4 regions of the Streptomyces sp. NPDC051921 genome follow, and region 1 is predicted to be linked to each of the others. Evidence: riboswitches for the same ligand, from Rfam matches in the RefSeq annotation. Region 1 holds a riboswitch; each other region holds the start of a gene.

What was found. Region 1 has a riboswitch for cyclic di-AMP ahead of AB0M16_RS22210 (transglycosylase family protein). Riboswitches for the same ligand answer to the same signal wherever they lie in the genome.
Region 2: it holds a riboswitch for cyclic di-AMP, as region 1 does, so the genes downstream of both, AB0M16_RS22820 (C40 family peptidase) here and AB0M16_RS22210 (transglycosylase family protein) in region 1, are expected to answer to the same signal.
Region 3: it holds a riboswitch for cyclic di-AMP, as region 1 does, so the genes downstream of both, AB0M16_RS09715 (M23 family metallopeptidase) here and AB0M16_RS22210 (transglycosylase family protein) in region 1, are expected to answer to the same signal.
Region 4: it holds a riboswitch for cyclic di-AMP, as region 1 does, so the genes downstream of both, AB0M16_RS20640 (LysM peptidoglycan-binding domain-containing M23 family metallopeptidase) here and AB0M16_RS22210 (transglycosylase family protein) in region 1, are expected to answer to the same signal.

The regions. Positions count from the first base shown of each region.
Region 1 covers NZ_JBFAXU010000016.1:172,670-176,239, reverse strand. Annotated here, with positions in the region: gene eno (phosphopyruvate hydratase) at 1-371, opposite strand, end outside; gene AB0M16_RS22210 (transglycosylase family protein) at 638-1,339, opposite strand; cyclic di-AMP (ydaO/yuaA leader) riboswitch at 1,343-1,516, opposite strand; gene AB0M16_RS22205 (transglycosylase family protein) at 1,774-2,787, opposite strand; gene AB0M16_RS22200 (cytochrome P450) at 2,902-3,570, opposite strand, start outside.
Region 2 covers NZ_JBFAXU010000017.1:107,016-110,585, reverse strand. Annotated here, with positions in the region: gene AB0M16_RS22840 (DUF817 domain-containing protein) at 1-611, shown strand, start outside; gene AB0M16_RS22835 (hypothetical protein) at 608-859, opposite strand; gene AB0M16_RS22830 (VOC family protein) at 920-1,327, opposite strand; gene AB0M16_RS22825 (ATP-binding protein) at 1,521-1,958, shown strand; gene AB0M16_RS22820 (C40 family peptidase) at 2,114-2,590, opposite strand; cyclic di-AMP (ydaO/yuaA leader) riboswitch at 2,594-2,791, opposite strand; gene AB0M16_RS22815 (hypothetical protein) at 3,107-3,412, opposite strand; gene AB0M16_RS22810 (ATP-dependent Clp protease proteolytic subunit) at 3,420-3,570, opposite strand, start outside.
Region 3 covers NZ_JBFAXU010000005.1:280,706-284,275, forward strand. Annotated here, with positions in the region: gene AB0M16_RS09710 (GntR family transcriptional regulator) at 1-489, opposite strand, end outside; gene AB0M16_RS09715 (M23 family metallopeptidase) at 648-1,418, opposite strand; cyclic di-AMP (ydaO/yuaA leader) riboswitch at 1,431-1,597, opposite strand; gene AB0M16_RS09720 (pitrilysin family protein) at 1,801-3,198, opposite strand; gene AB0M16_RS09725 (pitrilysin family protein) at 3,195-3,570, opposite strand, start outside.
Region 4 covers NZ_JBFAXU010000015.1:29,258-32,827, forward strand. Annotated here, with positions in the region: gene AB0M16_RS20635 (SGNH/GDSL hydrolase family protein) at 1-465, opposite strand, end outside; gene AB0M16_RS20640 (LysM peptidoglycan-binding domain-containing M23 family metallopeptidase) at 643-1,590, opposite strand; cyclic di-AMP (ydaO/yuaA leader) riboswitch at 1,595-1,748, opposite strand; gene AB0M16_RS20645 (tyrosine-protein phosphatase) at 2,121-2,918, shown strand; gene AB0M16_RS20650 (DUF6126 family protein) at 3,123-3,278, opposite strand; gene AB0M16_RS20655 (helix-turn-helix domain-containing protein) at 3,298-3,570, opposite strand, start outside.

The sequences.
Region 1 (3,570 bases):
GCGGCGTGCGCGACGGCGAGGGAGACGCCGAGGATGGCGTTGGCGCCGAGCGAGGACTTGTCCGGGGTGGCGTCCAGGTCGAACATCGCCTGGTCGATCAGGCGCTGCTCGGTGGCGTCGTAGCCGACGAGCTCCGGGCCGATCTGCTCGATGACGGCGAGAACGGCCTTCTCCACGCCCTTGCCCTGGTAACGGTTGGGGTCACCGTCGCGGAGCTCGAGGGCCTCGAACGCACCGGTGGAGGCACCGGACGGAACGGCAGCACGGCCGGTGCTGCCGTCGTCGAGGCCGACCTCGACCTCGACCGTGGGGTTGCCTCGGGAGTCCAGGATTTCCCGGGCTACGACGACGTCGATGGACGGCACGAGCATCTCCTTCTGGGATGTGACGCTGGTTGTGACGCATGCGGCAAGGTCTCGTTCGCCTTGCGACATGAGCCTAACCGGCCCGGGGGCTCCAGCCGGCCGGGCGCCCGCCCGCTGGGACGAAAAAGGACCCGAGGGCAGGTATCTCGGGACGAAAGACCCCAGATCTACTGGACGGTAACCGCCAGGAGCGGCGAAACCCCGGCCCGGAGCGCACGGGGGAAGGACGCTCCGGACCGGGGTGGTCACTCACCGCGGGAGGGTCGGCAGGCTCACTTGAGGTGGAGCTGCTGGCCCGGGTAGATCAGGTCGGCGTTCTCGACGACGCCCTTGTTCAGCTGGAAGAGCTTCTGCCAGCCGCCCTTGACGCCGTGCGCCTTGGCGATCTTGCTGAGGGTGTCACCGGCGACGACCTTGTACTCGCCGTCCCCCTTCTTGACCTTCTTGCCGGTCGGGGTGGTGACGGTCTTCTTGGACTCGCTCTTCTTCGGAGCGGTCTTCTTCGGCGCCGGACGCTGCTCGCTGCGGGTCGTCGGCTGCTCGGTGGAGCGCTCGGGGGCGGCGGGCTTCGGCGCGGCCTCGGCCGAGCCGCCCACGTAGGAGGCGCTGGACAGGCCCACGCCACAGCTCGGCCACGCACCCTTGCCCTGGCCCGCGAGGACCTTCTCGGCGACGGCGATCTGCTGCGACTTGGAGGCCTGGTCGGCGCGCGGGGCGTAGGCGGTGCCGCCGTACGCGGCCCAGGTGGAGGCCGAGAACTGCAGGCCGCCGTAGTAGCCGTTGCCGGTGTTGATGGACCAGTTGCCGCCGGACTCGCACTGGGCGACGGCGTCCCACTCGGAGGCGGTGGCGGCCGAGGCGGTGCCCGCGGTCATCAGCGGGGCCGCGACGGCGACGCCGGCGACACCGGCGAGCGCGATGACGCGGGTGGCCTTGGAGGCACGACGGTGTTTGCCCTTGCCGGAAAGCAGCATGGAAGTTCTCCTCACCGACGCCTACGAGGTGAGCTGTCGGGTTCGGGCGAGTGAGTTGCCCGGCCGCGTGACCTTGCACGCGGCTTCACCCCTAGCCGGTCGTCGGCCGTCTGTCTCAACGGCCGGGGCCGGCACTTACCTTGGGTCCCCCGGTCCTGCCTTCGGCGCTTGCGCGACGACTGTTCCCTCCGTCCGGCGGCAGGATTCGGCGTACCGGTCGGCGGGGCCCGCGGTGGCGAGCGGTCACGACCGTAGACACAGACCCCGGGGAAGTTCAAAGACCCTCAACACGGAAAAATCGCCCCTACTTGCACACCGTCAGGGGGTGTTTGCGCAGGTGAGGGGCGATTCGAGCAAAGTTTGCGGACGCGACACGCCAGTTCGGCAAGAGAGACCCATGTCTCACTTACGCAGAACGGACATTCACCCCCGAACTACTCCTGGGATTCCGTCAGTCCGAGGTCCAGCTCAAGGCTCTGACCAGGGAGGATGAGGTCAGGGTCGGCGCCGACGGTCTTCTTGTTGGCGCCGTAGAGGGCGCTCCAGCCGCCGGGCAGGCCGTTCTCCTCCGCAATGCCCGACAGGCTGTCACCCGGCTTGACGGTGTATTCGTCCGACTTGTCCGAGGCGCCCGATTCGCCGTTCTCGCCGGCGCCGGTCGCGTCGCCCTTCGCACCGTCAGCCGGTGCGGCGTGCCGCCCGGATTCGGACGAGGTGTCCGAGTTGCCCGGCTCCTCTGGCGCCGCGTCACCGCGGTGCTTGCCGGTGCCGGGGGCGCCCGCATCCGGCGCACCGGGCGTACCGGGCGTCAGGGACACATCGGGCGTCACGGGCGTACCGGGCGTGACGGGAGAGGTGGGGGTCCCGGGGGTCGAGGGCGCGGTCGACGGCCCACCCGGGGTCGCCGGGGCGGTCGGGCCGGTGGGGGCGGCCGGCGTGGCGGGGGTGGCCGAGGGCTCGGCCGCGTCCTGGCCGGAGCCGGCGGGCAGGCCGTCGGTGCGGTTGGACTCCGGGACGGGGCCCGACTTCTCCTTGGGCGTGACACCGGGGCCCGGGTCCACCTCGGGGGCCTTGCCGTCGTTCTTCAGGCCGGCGATGGGGGCGCAGGTGGCCCACTGGGTGTCGCCCGCGGCGAGCGCGCGGTCCGCGACGGTGATCTGCTGGGCGCGGCTCGCGAGATCGGCGCTCGGCGCGTAGGCGAGGCCGCCGTGCCGCTCCCAGCTCTCCTGGGAGAACTGCAGGCCGCCGTAGAGCCCGTTCCCGAAGTTGGCGCTCCAGGCGCCGCCCGACTCACACTCGGCGACCCGGTCCCATGTCGTCGCGTCGGCAGCGGAGGCGGAGCCGGTGGCGAGCAGTGGCAGCGCCATGGCCGAGCCGGTGACTCCCGCCGCGACGACGAGCGCGGGAGCCTGGCGGGGTCTGCGGTGACGTCCGTTCCCGGAGCGCATGCGGAGTGCCTTTCGCGTGACAGCTGAGACTGCGGGTGAACGTAGCGGCATTCGAACGTGAGTCACAAGTCGATGCAGCGGAGATCACGCGAGGATCACATTTCTGACGGTCAGTCAGTTGCGCGCGTCTTTGTGGGAAGGCGTGAACTCCACCGGAAGGGTGCGCAGGCCACGCATGATGAGCCCGCCACGCCACCGCAGTTCCGCCGGATCGGCCCCAAGTCGCAGGTCTGGCAAGCGAGTCAGCAGCGTCGCGAGTGCCGTCTGCCCCTCCAGCCGGGCCAACGGCGCGCCCAGGCAGTAGTGGATGCCGTGCCCGTAGCCGAGGTGCTGGTTGTCACGCCGTGCCAGATCCAGCGTGTCCGGTTCGTCGAAGCGCGCCGGGTCCCGGTCCGCGGCGGCGAGGACCACGAGGACCGGGTCGCCGGCCGGGATCTCCTGCCCGCCGACGGTCAGCGGCTCCGTGGCGAACCGCCAGGTCGCCAGCTCCACGGGCCCGTCGTACCGCAGCAGCTCCTCGATGCCGGTCTCCAGGAGCCCGCGCTCCCCCGCCGCGATCGACTCCTGCAGCAGGGCGCGCTGCTCCGGGTTGCGCAGCAGCGCGTACACCCCGTTGCCGATCAGGTTGACGGTCGTCTCGAAGCCTGCGAAGAGGAGGATGAAGGCCATGGCGGCGGCCTCGTTCTCCGTGAGGTGCTCACCGTGGTCCGAGGCCTTGATGAGCCCGGAGATCAGGTCGTCCCCCGGCTCCTCCCTCTTCTTGTGGATGAGCTCCAGGAGATA
Region 2 (3,570 bases), on a different contig from region 1:
GCGTGCTGCTCACCCTGCTCTTCTGGCTGCGCGGCTGGGAGTCGGGGCGTGACGTCGCCGTCATCGCCGTCTGCCATGTCATCGGCCTGGCCTTCGAGCTGGTGAAGGTGTCGCTCGGCTCGTGGAGCTACCCCGAGCCGGCGGTGCTGAAGTTCGCCGGCGTCCCGTTGTACGGCGGCTTCCTCTACGCGGCCGTCGGCAGTTACGTCTGCCGGGCCTGGCACCTCTTCGACCTCGAGCTGGTCCGCTACCGGCCGCGGTCCACGGCGGTGGTGGCCGCGGCGATCTACCTGAACTTCTTCACCCACCACTGGCTGCCGGACGCGCGCTGGCCACTGGCCGCGGTGCTGCTGGCCGTCACGGCGGGCACCTCCGTGCGGTTCACGGTGCGCGGTGCCCGCCTGCGGATGCCGCTGGCCCTGTCCTTCGTGCTGATCGGCTTCTTCCTGTGGCTGGCGGAGAACCTCGCCACGTACGTGGGCGCCTGGCGCTACCCGTACCAGCTCCACGGGTGGCAGCCCGTCGGCGTGGAGAAGTTCGGCGCATGGTCGCTGCTGATCAGCATCACCTTCGTCCTGGCCGCGGCCACCCGCCGCACGGCGGATCGCTAAGGGGCGTCTTCCCCGGCCTCGCCCCTGCGGCCGTGGGGACGGCGCTGCTCCTCGCGGCCCAGCCCGGGGGACTGGCGCTTGGCGTCCATGCCGTGCGTGTCGGACGCGGCGGCGCCGCGACGGCCGCGTACCGCTTCCTCGGCCTCCCGGCGGGCCTCGGCGTCGCCGCTCTCCCCGACGGCCTCGGACGGTGTGGTGCGGGGCGGCGCGTCCGCGGGAAGCGTGCGCCGGCGCTCGTGGTGGCTCATGTTCGTCCTCCGGATTCGTACGCCGAACGGGTGGGACGTGCAGGCGGCTGCCCGGTGGTCTCAGGCGGAAACGCCGGGCGCGGCGGCGAGCACGAACGGGTGGCCGGCCGGGTCGGTACAGCGCCGCAGGGCGGAGCGCCGGTCGAGGCGGGTGCCGTCGACCTCGGCCGCCACCGGCCGCGCGCCCAGGCCGATGGCCTCCCGCTCGGCCTCGTCGAGGGCCTCGGGGGCGACCAGGATCCACAAGTGGGCCTGCTGGGAGTCCTCCGGCCGGGGCCAGCTGGGCGGAGCCTGGCCGGGGTCGCGGTGGATGCCGAGGGCGACGCCCGTGGGGGAGGAGACCAGGACCAGGTCGGGGTCGCCCTCGGCCGGTTCGGCGGTGCCGCCCAGCAGGGCGGCGTAGAAGCGGGCGAGGGGCTCGGGATCGCTGCTGTCGAGGACGAGGAGGGTGCTCTTGGAGACGCTCATACGGCTCGTGTGCCCGCTCAAGAGCCCTGCAGGCACGCCGAGTCGGGATCCGGTCGCCCGTCGGACGGTTCACCGCTTCGGGCGATAGATATCCGTACATCTTGGTGGATCGCCGTCGGCGCGGCACGATCGGTGGCAGTCTGGCGCTCAGCGCAATCCGGGCCGGGCCCGGTGGGAAAGGGACGGCGTCGCCATGGCAGACCACCAGGAAGCAACCGTGACGCTGCCGAGCGATCCCGCCTCGGTGTCCACCGCGCGGAGGTACGTCGCCGAGGTGCTCACCTCCTGGGGGCTGGGGAGCGCGAGCGACACGGCGGAAACGGTCCGCCTGATCGTCTCCGAACTGGCGACCAATGCCGTGCTGCACACCTTCGGCCAGTCGCCCCACTTCACCGTCGAGATCCGTCTCGAACGCGACGAGCAGCTGCACATCGGTGTGACCGACAGCCATCCGCGCTGGCCCCGGCGCCTCCCGGCGGCCGTACAGCAGGACAACGGGCGTGGCATGGTCATCATCCGCTCGCTCACCGCCGAGGCCGGCGGCCGCCTCTCGGTCAAGCCGACGGCCGAGGGCGGCAAGACGGTCTGGATCAACCTGCCCTGGACGGCCCCGACGCTGACGCCCCGGTAGGTCCCCCGCGCCGCCCCGCGGCCGCCCGCCCCCGGTGCCACGACCCGGGGACGGGGACGCGCGGGGCAGGGGACGCGGGGCGGGGGCCACGGGGACGCGGCCTCGGGCGGGGCAGGGGCCCGGCCGGCCGGGCGGCCTGCGGCGGGGTCCGCGGGTCAGCGGACGCGGCCGTACAGCACCTTCGACGACCAGATCCTGTCGAGCTTCACCCACGAACCGGTCTTCGGGGAGTGCCAGATCTTGTTGTTACCCGCGTAGATTCCGACGTGGTACACCCTTCCGCCGGAATGGAAGAAGACGAGGTCCCCCTTCTGCCGGCTGGACGCCGAGATGTGTCGTGTCTTGTTGTACTGCTGCTGCGCGGTGCGGGGCAGCGTCTTGCCCGCCTTCTTGTACGAGTAGAGCGTGAGGCCCGAGCAGTCGAATCTGCTGGGGCCCGAGGCGCCGTACTTGTAAGGCGATCCCTTCTTCGAGGCGGCGATGCCCAGTGCCGTGTTGGCGTACGAGCTCGCGGCCTGGGCCTCCGGCGCCGCTCCTGGGGCGAGCAGCGTGCCGCCGACGGCGGCGAGGGTGAGAGCCGAGACGGCTCCGGCCCGGGACAGCAGGGACGGGACATGAATCTGCGCAGTCATGCGCAACCCTTCGTCAGCCGCCTGCGAAGGATGACCTGTCGGGTTCGGGCTGGCGAAGATGCCCGGCCGCGGCTGCGGCTTCACCCCGAGGGACATCACCCTTGCGGGCACGTCCCGTGTTGCTCGGGTCCTCCACTCCTGCCGATCCACTCCTGTCGACCAGACGTCCGGGACAGCGGCAGGACTCGGCGTCCGCCCGGACCGCCCCGCCTCGGGTGGCGGGGGCTTGTCGTCGACAGGGATCTTGACTCACAGTCGGGCCGAAATCCGAGCTGAAACGGCGATATGTGAGGCTCCTCACGACTGATCCATTCGAGTGGACAGTCAGGTTTCGCGATCTTCGGAGGTTTGGCCGACGAGCCCTTCACCAGGCATGGAATGCCCGATTCCGCCAGATGCGTACACCTGTTGCGCAACTTACCTGAGCTCCATGTCGATTCATCGACTACGCCGAACGGGGGAGCGATTCTGCGGTGTGGGTGCCCCGAGTGGACCTCGACACGACACGCGGCTCTGTCAACTCTCCTGTTCTCCGGGGACGGTGACGCGGCCCGAGCGGCGTTCGCCGTCCAACACCCTTAGCGCACGCGCCAATGTGGCCGCGTGCACCTCGGCCTCGCCCCGCATATGCATGAGCGTCAGGGCGTCCCGGAGCGCCGTCGCCCGTCCGACCAGGGCCTGCGCGGCCCGCAGTGCCCCATAGGTATGCGAACCCCTGGATGGATTGATCCTTCCCAGCAGGTCGACGACTTCGAGGTAGGCGTCGACGAACTCGCCCTCGGCGCGCGTCAGTGCGGGCAGCGGCGGCAGCTCCGGGACCATGGCCGGCTCAGCCCTCGCCGGCGGCGCCGGCGGACGCGCGGCGGCTCGTCACCACGTGGTCCAGCAGCCCGTACTCCCGCGCTCCCGGCGCGTCGAGGACGGTGGTCCGGTCGATGTCGGCGTCGACCCGGTCGCGGTCCTGTCCGGTGTGCTCGGCG
Region 3 (3,570 bases), on a different contig from region 1:
CGAGGGCTCGACCGCGTACATCCAGGCGATCTTGTGCCGCAGCTGGGTGAGCAGCGCCGTGAGCGGCGGGCTGCCCGAGGCCTGCGCCAGGGTCTCGTGGAACCAGCCGCCGAGCGAGGCCAGGTCCTCGCCCCGGCCGCGCCTGGCGCGCTCCTGCCCCAGCCTGACCAGGCCGCGCAGGACCTTGAGGTGGGCCTCGGTGCGCCGCTGCGCCGCCCTGGCGGCCCCCAGGGGCTCCAGCAGGGAGCGCATGTCGAGCAGATCGGCGGCCTCCTGCTCGGTGGGCTCGGCGACATGGGCGCCGGCGTGCCGGCGGCTGACCACGAAGCCCTCGGACTCCAGGGTGCGCAGGGCCTCGCGAACCGGGACGCGGGAGACGCCGTAGCGGCGGGCGAGCTGTTCCTCCGTGAGTCTGGCGCCCCGCGCGTACACCCCGGAGACGATGTCGTCCCGGATCGCCGTGCATACCGAGTGCGCGGGAATGCGCATGTCCGACCTCCGCTTTTGTCCGCGCGAAACACCGTCGAGCATCGCCTGTCCGGCGACTCTATTGCAGGACGCCGGAATTTCCGATGGCGCCCGTGGGAAACGGACGCAAAAAAGCCCCGGCTCGTTTCGAGCCGGGGCTTTCGCGCGGGATTCGACCGTCAGACGTTCACGCCGCGGGAGCGCAGGTAGCTGATCGGGTTGATGTCCGAGCCGTAGTCGGCGCCGGTGCGCGCCTCGAAGTGGAGGTGCGGGCCGGTGGAGTTGCCGGAGGAGCCCGAGACGCCGATCTGCTCGCCCGGGGTGACCTTCTGGCCGACGTGGACCTGGATCGCGGAGAGGTGGCCGTACTGCGTGTACGTGCCGTCGTTCATCCGGATCACGATGTTGTTGCCGTACGCGCCGCCCCAGCCGGCCTCGACGACGGTGCCGGAGCCGACGGAGACGACCTTGGTGCCGTAGGCGGCGTGGAAGTCGATGCCGGTGTGGCTGCCGGAGGACCAGATCGAGCCACCGGTCTTGTAGCCGGTGCTCACGTACGAACCGGCCACGGGGAGCTGGAAGGACGCCAGGCGCTTGCGCTCAGCCTCGCGGGCGGCGCGCTCCTTGGCCGCGCGGATCTCCTTGGCGCGGGCCTCGGCCTTGCGCTTCGCCTCGGCGGCGGCCCTGGCGCGGGCGGCGGCCTCGTAGGCCTCCTCCTCCTGCGCGGCGGCCTGGGCGTCGACCCGCTGGGCGAGGGACTCCTCGGTGATCACCTGGGTGAGACCGGTGTCCTCGACGGAGGGCTCCTCCGTGTCGGCGGCGAGCGCCGGGGAGGCGAGGGTGCCGATGACGCCGGTGGTGGCGAGGGCCGCCACGCCGGCGATGCCCGCGCCGCGGCGCGCCATTCGGCTCGGACCACGATGCTTCCCGGTGGCACGGGTGAACGCCATGTAGTGGCTGATCCTTTCCTTCCCTCTCGCCTACCGGGTTAGCTGACGGGTTCGGAGCAGGAAGGTCTCCTACGGGCCCCTCCGCGTCGAGCGAAGGCGTCCGATTCACCCCAGGGGACTACGTGTGGGTCCCCGGCTCCCCAGGCTCGCGCCTTGCGGGGACTCGGCGATGACTGTCCGTTGCCGCGGATGCGGCGTGGTGCAAACGGCCGGACAGCCGGGTCGACGCTAGGCGGATCTTCTGTCAATCGCCAAACAGACGCGCCAGTTTGTAAGACATGCCACAGGGCATTCAGTCACACTCGTCCTCAATACGGACAAAGAGGAGGACCCCGGCGAAGCGGGTCGTCGGGGCCCTCGTCCGTGCGTGACGGCGGCTCAATCAGCCGGTGACGACGGTCACTTCCCCGATGCCGAGGGCCCGCACCGGCTCCTCGATCTGCGCCGCGTCGCCGACCAGGACGGTGACGAGCCGGTCCACCGGGAAGGCGTTGACCACGGCGGCGGTCGCCTCCACGGTCCCCGTCTCGGCGAGCCGCGCGTACAACTGGGCCTGGAAGTCGTCCGGGAGGTGCTGCTCGACCTGGTCGGCGAGCGTGCCGGCGACGGAGGCGGCCGTCTCGTACTTGAGCGGAGCGACACCGACCAGGTTCTGCACGGCGACATCACGCTCGGCGTCCGTCAGCCCCTCGGCCGCGAGGGTGCGCAGCACCTTCCACAGGTCGTCAAGTGCGGGGCCGGTGTTGGGGGTGTCGACGGAGCCGCTGATGGCGAGCATCGACGCACCGTGGCCCTCGCCGTCGGAGCGCAGCACCTGGCCGAAGGCGCGCACGCCGTAGGTGTACCCCTTCTCCTCGCGCAGGACGCGGTCCAGTCGGGAGGTGAGGGTGCCGCCGAGGCAGTACGTGCCGAGCACCTGGGCCGGCCACACGCGGTCGTGGCGGTCGGCGCCGACGCGGCCGATGAGCAGCTGCGTCTGGACGGCGCCCGGGCGGTCCACGATGACGACCCGGCCGGTGTCGTCGGCGGTGATGGGCGGCATCGGGCGCGGCGCGGCCGGGGCGCCCGTCCAGGCGCCCAGGGTCTCGTCGAGCACCTTGTCCAGCTCGACGTCGGTGAGGTCGCCGACGACGACGGCGGTGGCCGCGGCCGGCCGCACGTGCGCGTCGAAGAAGGCGCGGACGGCGGCGGCGTCGATCGCCTCGACGGTCTCCTCGGTGCCCTGACGCGGCCGGGACATGCGCGCGGTGGCCGGGAACAGTTCCTTGGAGAGCTGCTTGGCCGCGCGGCGTGCCGGGTTGGCCGTCTCGTGCGGGATCTCGTCCAGCCGGTTGCGCACCAGGCGCTCGACCTCGGACTCGGCGAACGCCGGGGCGATCAGGGCCTCGGAGAGCAGGCCGAGCGCCTTGGGCAGCCGGGAGACCGGGACCTCCAGCGAGACCCGGACGCCGGGGTGGTCGGCGTGCGCGTCGAGGGTGGCGCCGCAGCGCTCCAGCTCGGCGGCGAACTCCTCGGCGGAGTGCTGGTCGGTGCCCTCGGACAGGGCCCGGGCCATGATCGTGGCGACGCCGTCCAGGCCCTCGGGCTCGGCGTCGAGCGGGGCGTCGACAAAGATCTCGACGGCGACCACCTGCTGGCCGGGACGGTGGCAGCGCAGCACGGTGAGGCCGTTGTCGAGCGCGCCGCGCTCCGGGGCCGGGAAGGCCCAGGGCCTGGCCGCGCCCGGCTGGGGCTGCGGGTGGAAGGTCATGCTCGTCAAAGACGCGGCAGCGTCGGTCACTGGTCCGCCCCCTCTTCCTCGTCGCTGTCGTCGGCGTTCTCGGGTCCCACCGGCTCGTAGACCAGGACGGCGCGGTTGTCCGGGCGCAGCCGGGCCTTGGCGACCTCCTGCACCTCCTCGGCGGTGACCTCCAGGACCCGGTTGACGGCGGTCAGGGCCAGCTGCGGGTCGCCGAACAGCACCGCGTAACGGCACAGTTCGTCGGCCCGGCCGGCGACCGTGCCGAGCCGGTCCAGCCATTCGCGCTCCAGCTGGGCCTGGGCGCGCTCCATCTCCTCGGGCGTCGGGCCCTCCGCGGCGAACCGCGCCAGCTCCTCGTCGACGGCCGTCTCGATCTGCGGGACCTCGACGCCGCCGGAGGTCTTGACGTCC
Region 4 (3,570 bases), on a different contig from region 1:
GGCCCGCACGTGTCCGTTGTAGGTCGCGATCTTGCCCCGCAGGTGCTTCAGCAGGGTCACGTCGCGGGTGTCGAAGCCGGTGGTCACCATCACGGTGCCGACGGCGGAGGTGAGGTCGGCCACGGCACGTTCGAAGCGCTCGGCCACGTCGTCGGGGTCGGTACCGGGGCGGATGATGTCGTTGCCGCCCGCGCAGAAGGTCACCAGGTCGGGGGCGAGTTCCTTGGCCCGCGGGACCTGCTCCGCGACGATCTGGTCCAGAAGGCGCCCCCGTACGGCGAGATTGGCGTACCGGAAGTCGTCGTGCTCCGGCAGCTGGTCGGCGAGCAGGACCGCGAACCGGTCCGCCCAGCCGACGTACGCCCCGTCGGGCCCGGGATCTCCGACGCCCTCGGTGAAGCTGTCACCGATCGCCGCGTACGACCCGAATGCGTTCTTGTCTGTTGATCTCGAATCGTCTGCCACGGGAGCACATCTTTCCCCGCGCGGTGTGACCTACGCGACCGTAAGGAGGGGTTGACGCAGGGTGACATATGCCACCGATAAAGATTCTGCCAAGCCGGAATACGCCGGAGGCCCGGCACGGGGTGCCGGGCCTGCGGTGGCGCGCCGACCGTACGCCGACGCGGTGCTGACGCTACGTCAGATGCTGACGCCGTGCTGGCGCAGGGCCGCCAGCGGGTCGATGTCGGAGCCGTAGTCCGGACCGGTGCGGATCTCGAAGTGCAGGTGCGGGCCGGTGACGTTGCCGGTCGCGCCGGACAGGCCGATCTCCTGGCCGCCGGTGACGGTCTGCCCCGCGGAGACGGAGATCGAGGAGAGGTGCGCGTACTGCGAGAAGGTGCCGTCGGCGTGCTGGATGACGACCTGGTTGCCGTAGGCGCCGCCGTCGCCGGCGGAGTAGACGGTGCCGGGGCCGACCGCGTGGACGGTGGTGCCGGTGGAGGCGATGAAGTCGACGCCGGTGTGGTAGCCGGAGGACCACATCGCGCCCGAGGCGCGGTAGGGGGTGGAGATGCCGCCGCCGAGGGGGGCGACCCAGCCGGAGGCGGAGGTCGTGCCGGCCGAGGAGGACGACGGGGCGGAGGAGCTCGCGGTAGAGGCCGGGGCCGAGGAGCGCTCGCTGCCGCGCGAGGCGCGGGTCGAGGCGTCGCCGGAACCCTTCTGGGTGCGCTCGGCGGCGGCCTTCTTGTGGTGCGCGGCCTTGGCGGGGTTCTTGGCGCCGAGGGTGAGCTTCATGCCCGGCAGGATCAGCGACGGGTTGCCGCCGACGACCTGGCGGTTGTCGCGGTAGAGCTTCTGCCAGCCGCCGGCCAGGTGGTGCTCGGTGGCGATCTTGGACAGGTAGTCGCCGCGGACGACGGTGTACGTCTTCGGGGCGGCCGGGGTCTTGGCGGGGGTCACGGCGGCGGGCGCGACGGCGGCGACGGCCTGCTGCGGGGTGACGGTCGGGGCGGCCTTCTCGGCGGCGTGCGCGCCGGTCGCGCCGATGAGCGGGAGGGCGACGACGGCGCCTCCGGTACCGGCTGCCACGAACCCGCGGGTGATCGGGTTGGCCTTGGGACGGCGGTGCTTACCCTTCGCGGGCATGGCGAATTCCTCTCCGTCGCCTGCGAGGTGAGCTGTCGGGTTCGGACTGGAGATGTCCGGCCGCTGGTCGCGCGGCTTCACCCCGAGCCGTCCTTCTCCGAGGGATCGGCGTACTACCTGGGTCCCCCGCTCCTGCCATGTACGGGTGGGTGCGGATTCCGGTCGGCGGCAGGATTAGGCGGTCCGTCCGGATTGAGCGCGACGCTAGACGAGCGAGGTCGGCACGAACAAGCCACTGATTTCCCGCCACTACGGATTCCGGGAAATCCAGCGGGAATTCCCGTCACCCTCCGTCGATGACGGCCCCTCGATTTCCCTTTCCAGAAGGGAATTTGGGAAAGACGATCAGGCACGGTCCGTCACGCGTATGACGCTGCTCACGCCCGGCTTCCTATCTGACAAGGAACCAGGGCGCGTTACCCCTAAACCCTCAATTCGGACAGAAACCCCATTCCATCCCGAGGGGGTGCGTGCGGGGCCTCTCATCTGGATGATTGCCCCAGGAACCGATCTCGACAGCAGGAGCAACCGTGACGCAAGCGATGACCGAGCCCGAGCTCACCGGCGTACGCAACTTCCGCGACCTGGGCGGGCTGCCGACCGTGGACGGCCGGTCCGTGCGCCCCGGACGCCTCTTCCGCAGCGGCCACCTGGCCCACGCCACCGCCGAGGACGCCGCCTTCCTCGCCACCCTGGGCCTGCACACGGTCTTCGACTTCCGCAACGACGCCGACCGGCGCTTCGAAGGGGAGGACGTGAGCCTCCCGGGCGTGCGGAACGTGAACATACCCCTGAGCGACCCGGCCGACGGCAAGGAGTTCTGGGAGATGGTGCGCCAGGGCGACCTGGCGCAGCTGCGCGACCTCCTGGCCGACGGCAAGGCCGCCGCCCGTATGTCCGGTTCCTACCGGAAGATGATGGTCGAGCGCACGGCGGAGCACAGCCGCATCCTGCACGCGATGGCCGAGGACAGCGTCCCCGCCCTGATGCACTGCGCCGCCGGCAAGGACCGGGCCGGCCTGTCCGTCGCGGTCTCGCTGCTGGCCGTCGGCGTCGAGCGCGAGGCCGTCGAGGCCGACTACCTGAAGTCGAACGCCCCGCACCGCCGCTACAAGGTGCAGCGCAGCTCCACCGCCCCGGACGGCATGGCACCCGAGGTGATGGAGCTGCTGAGCCCGCTCTTCGACGCGCGGGTGGAGTACCTGCGGGCCGCCTTCGCGACGATCGACGAGACGTGGGGGTCGGTGGACGCCTACCTCACCCAGGGCCTCGCACTCTCCCCGGAGACCCGGGAGCGGCTCCGCGAGCGCCTGCTCTCGGAGTCCTAGCCCCGGCGGCCGGGAAGGCTGGGGAGGTCCGGGCCGGTCCGGGAAGGCCCGGGCCGGTCCGGGAGGTCCGGGAGGTCCGGGCCGGTCCGGGAAGGTCCGGGCCGGTCCAGGAAGGCCACGGCGATCCGGGCGATCCCGGCGGCCCTCGGCGGGCCCGGGCTGTCCGGGCAGGCCCGGAGGCCCCGGGCGGCCCGGCGGCCCCGGCTACTGGTTCTGCCCGCCGAGCATGAAGAGCAGGTAGAGGAAGCCGGCGAAGAGGTGCCCCGCGATCAGGTACGCGAAGAGGCGGAGCACCAGCCCCTTGGGGAACTTGCCGCCGCCGCGCTCCTCGCCGGTGACCGGTACGGACTTCTCGGACATAGCACTACCTTTCGGGTTGTCAGCGCCGGTGCGGGGTGCCGTCGCCGAGACACAGCTCGGCGACGGGGCTCTGCAGCAGGGTGTGGACGAAGAGCAGCTCGGCCCCGGCTCGGGTGGCGGCGCCGATCCGGTGCGGGGTGAGCGAGTCGAAGTGCGCGCTGTCGCCCGGGTCGAGGACGTGCACGGCCTCACCGAGCGCGAGCCGTACACGGCCCTCGATGACGTGGATCCACTCCTCGCCGGGGTGGACCCGCACGATGTCCGCGCTGGTGGCGTAGGGCACGTGCACGCG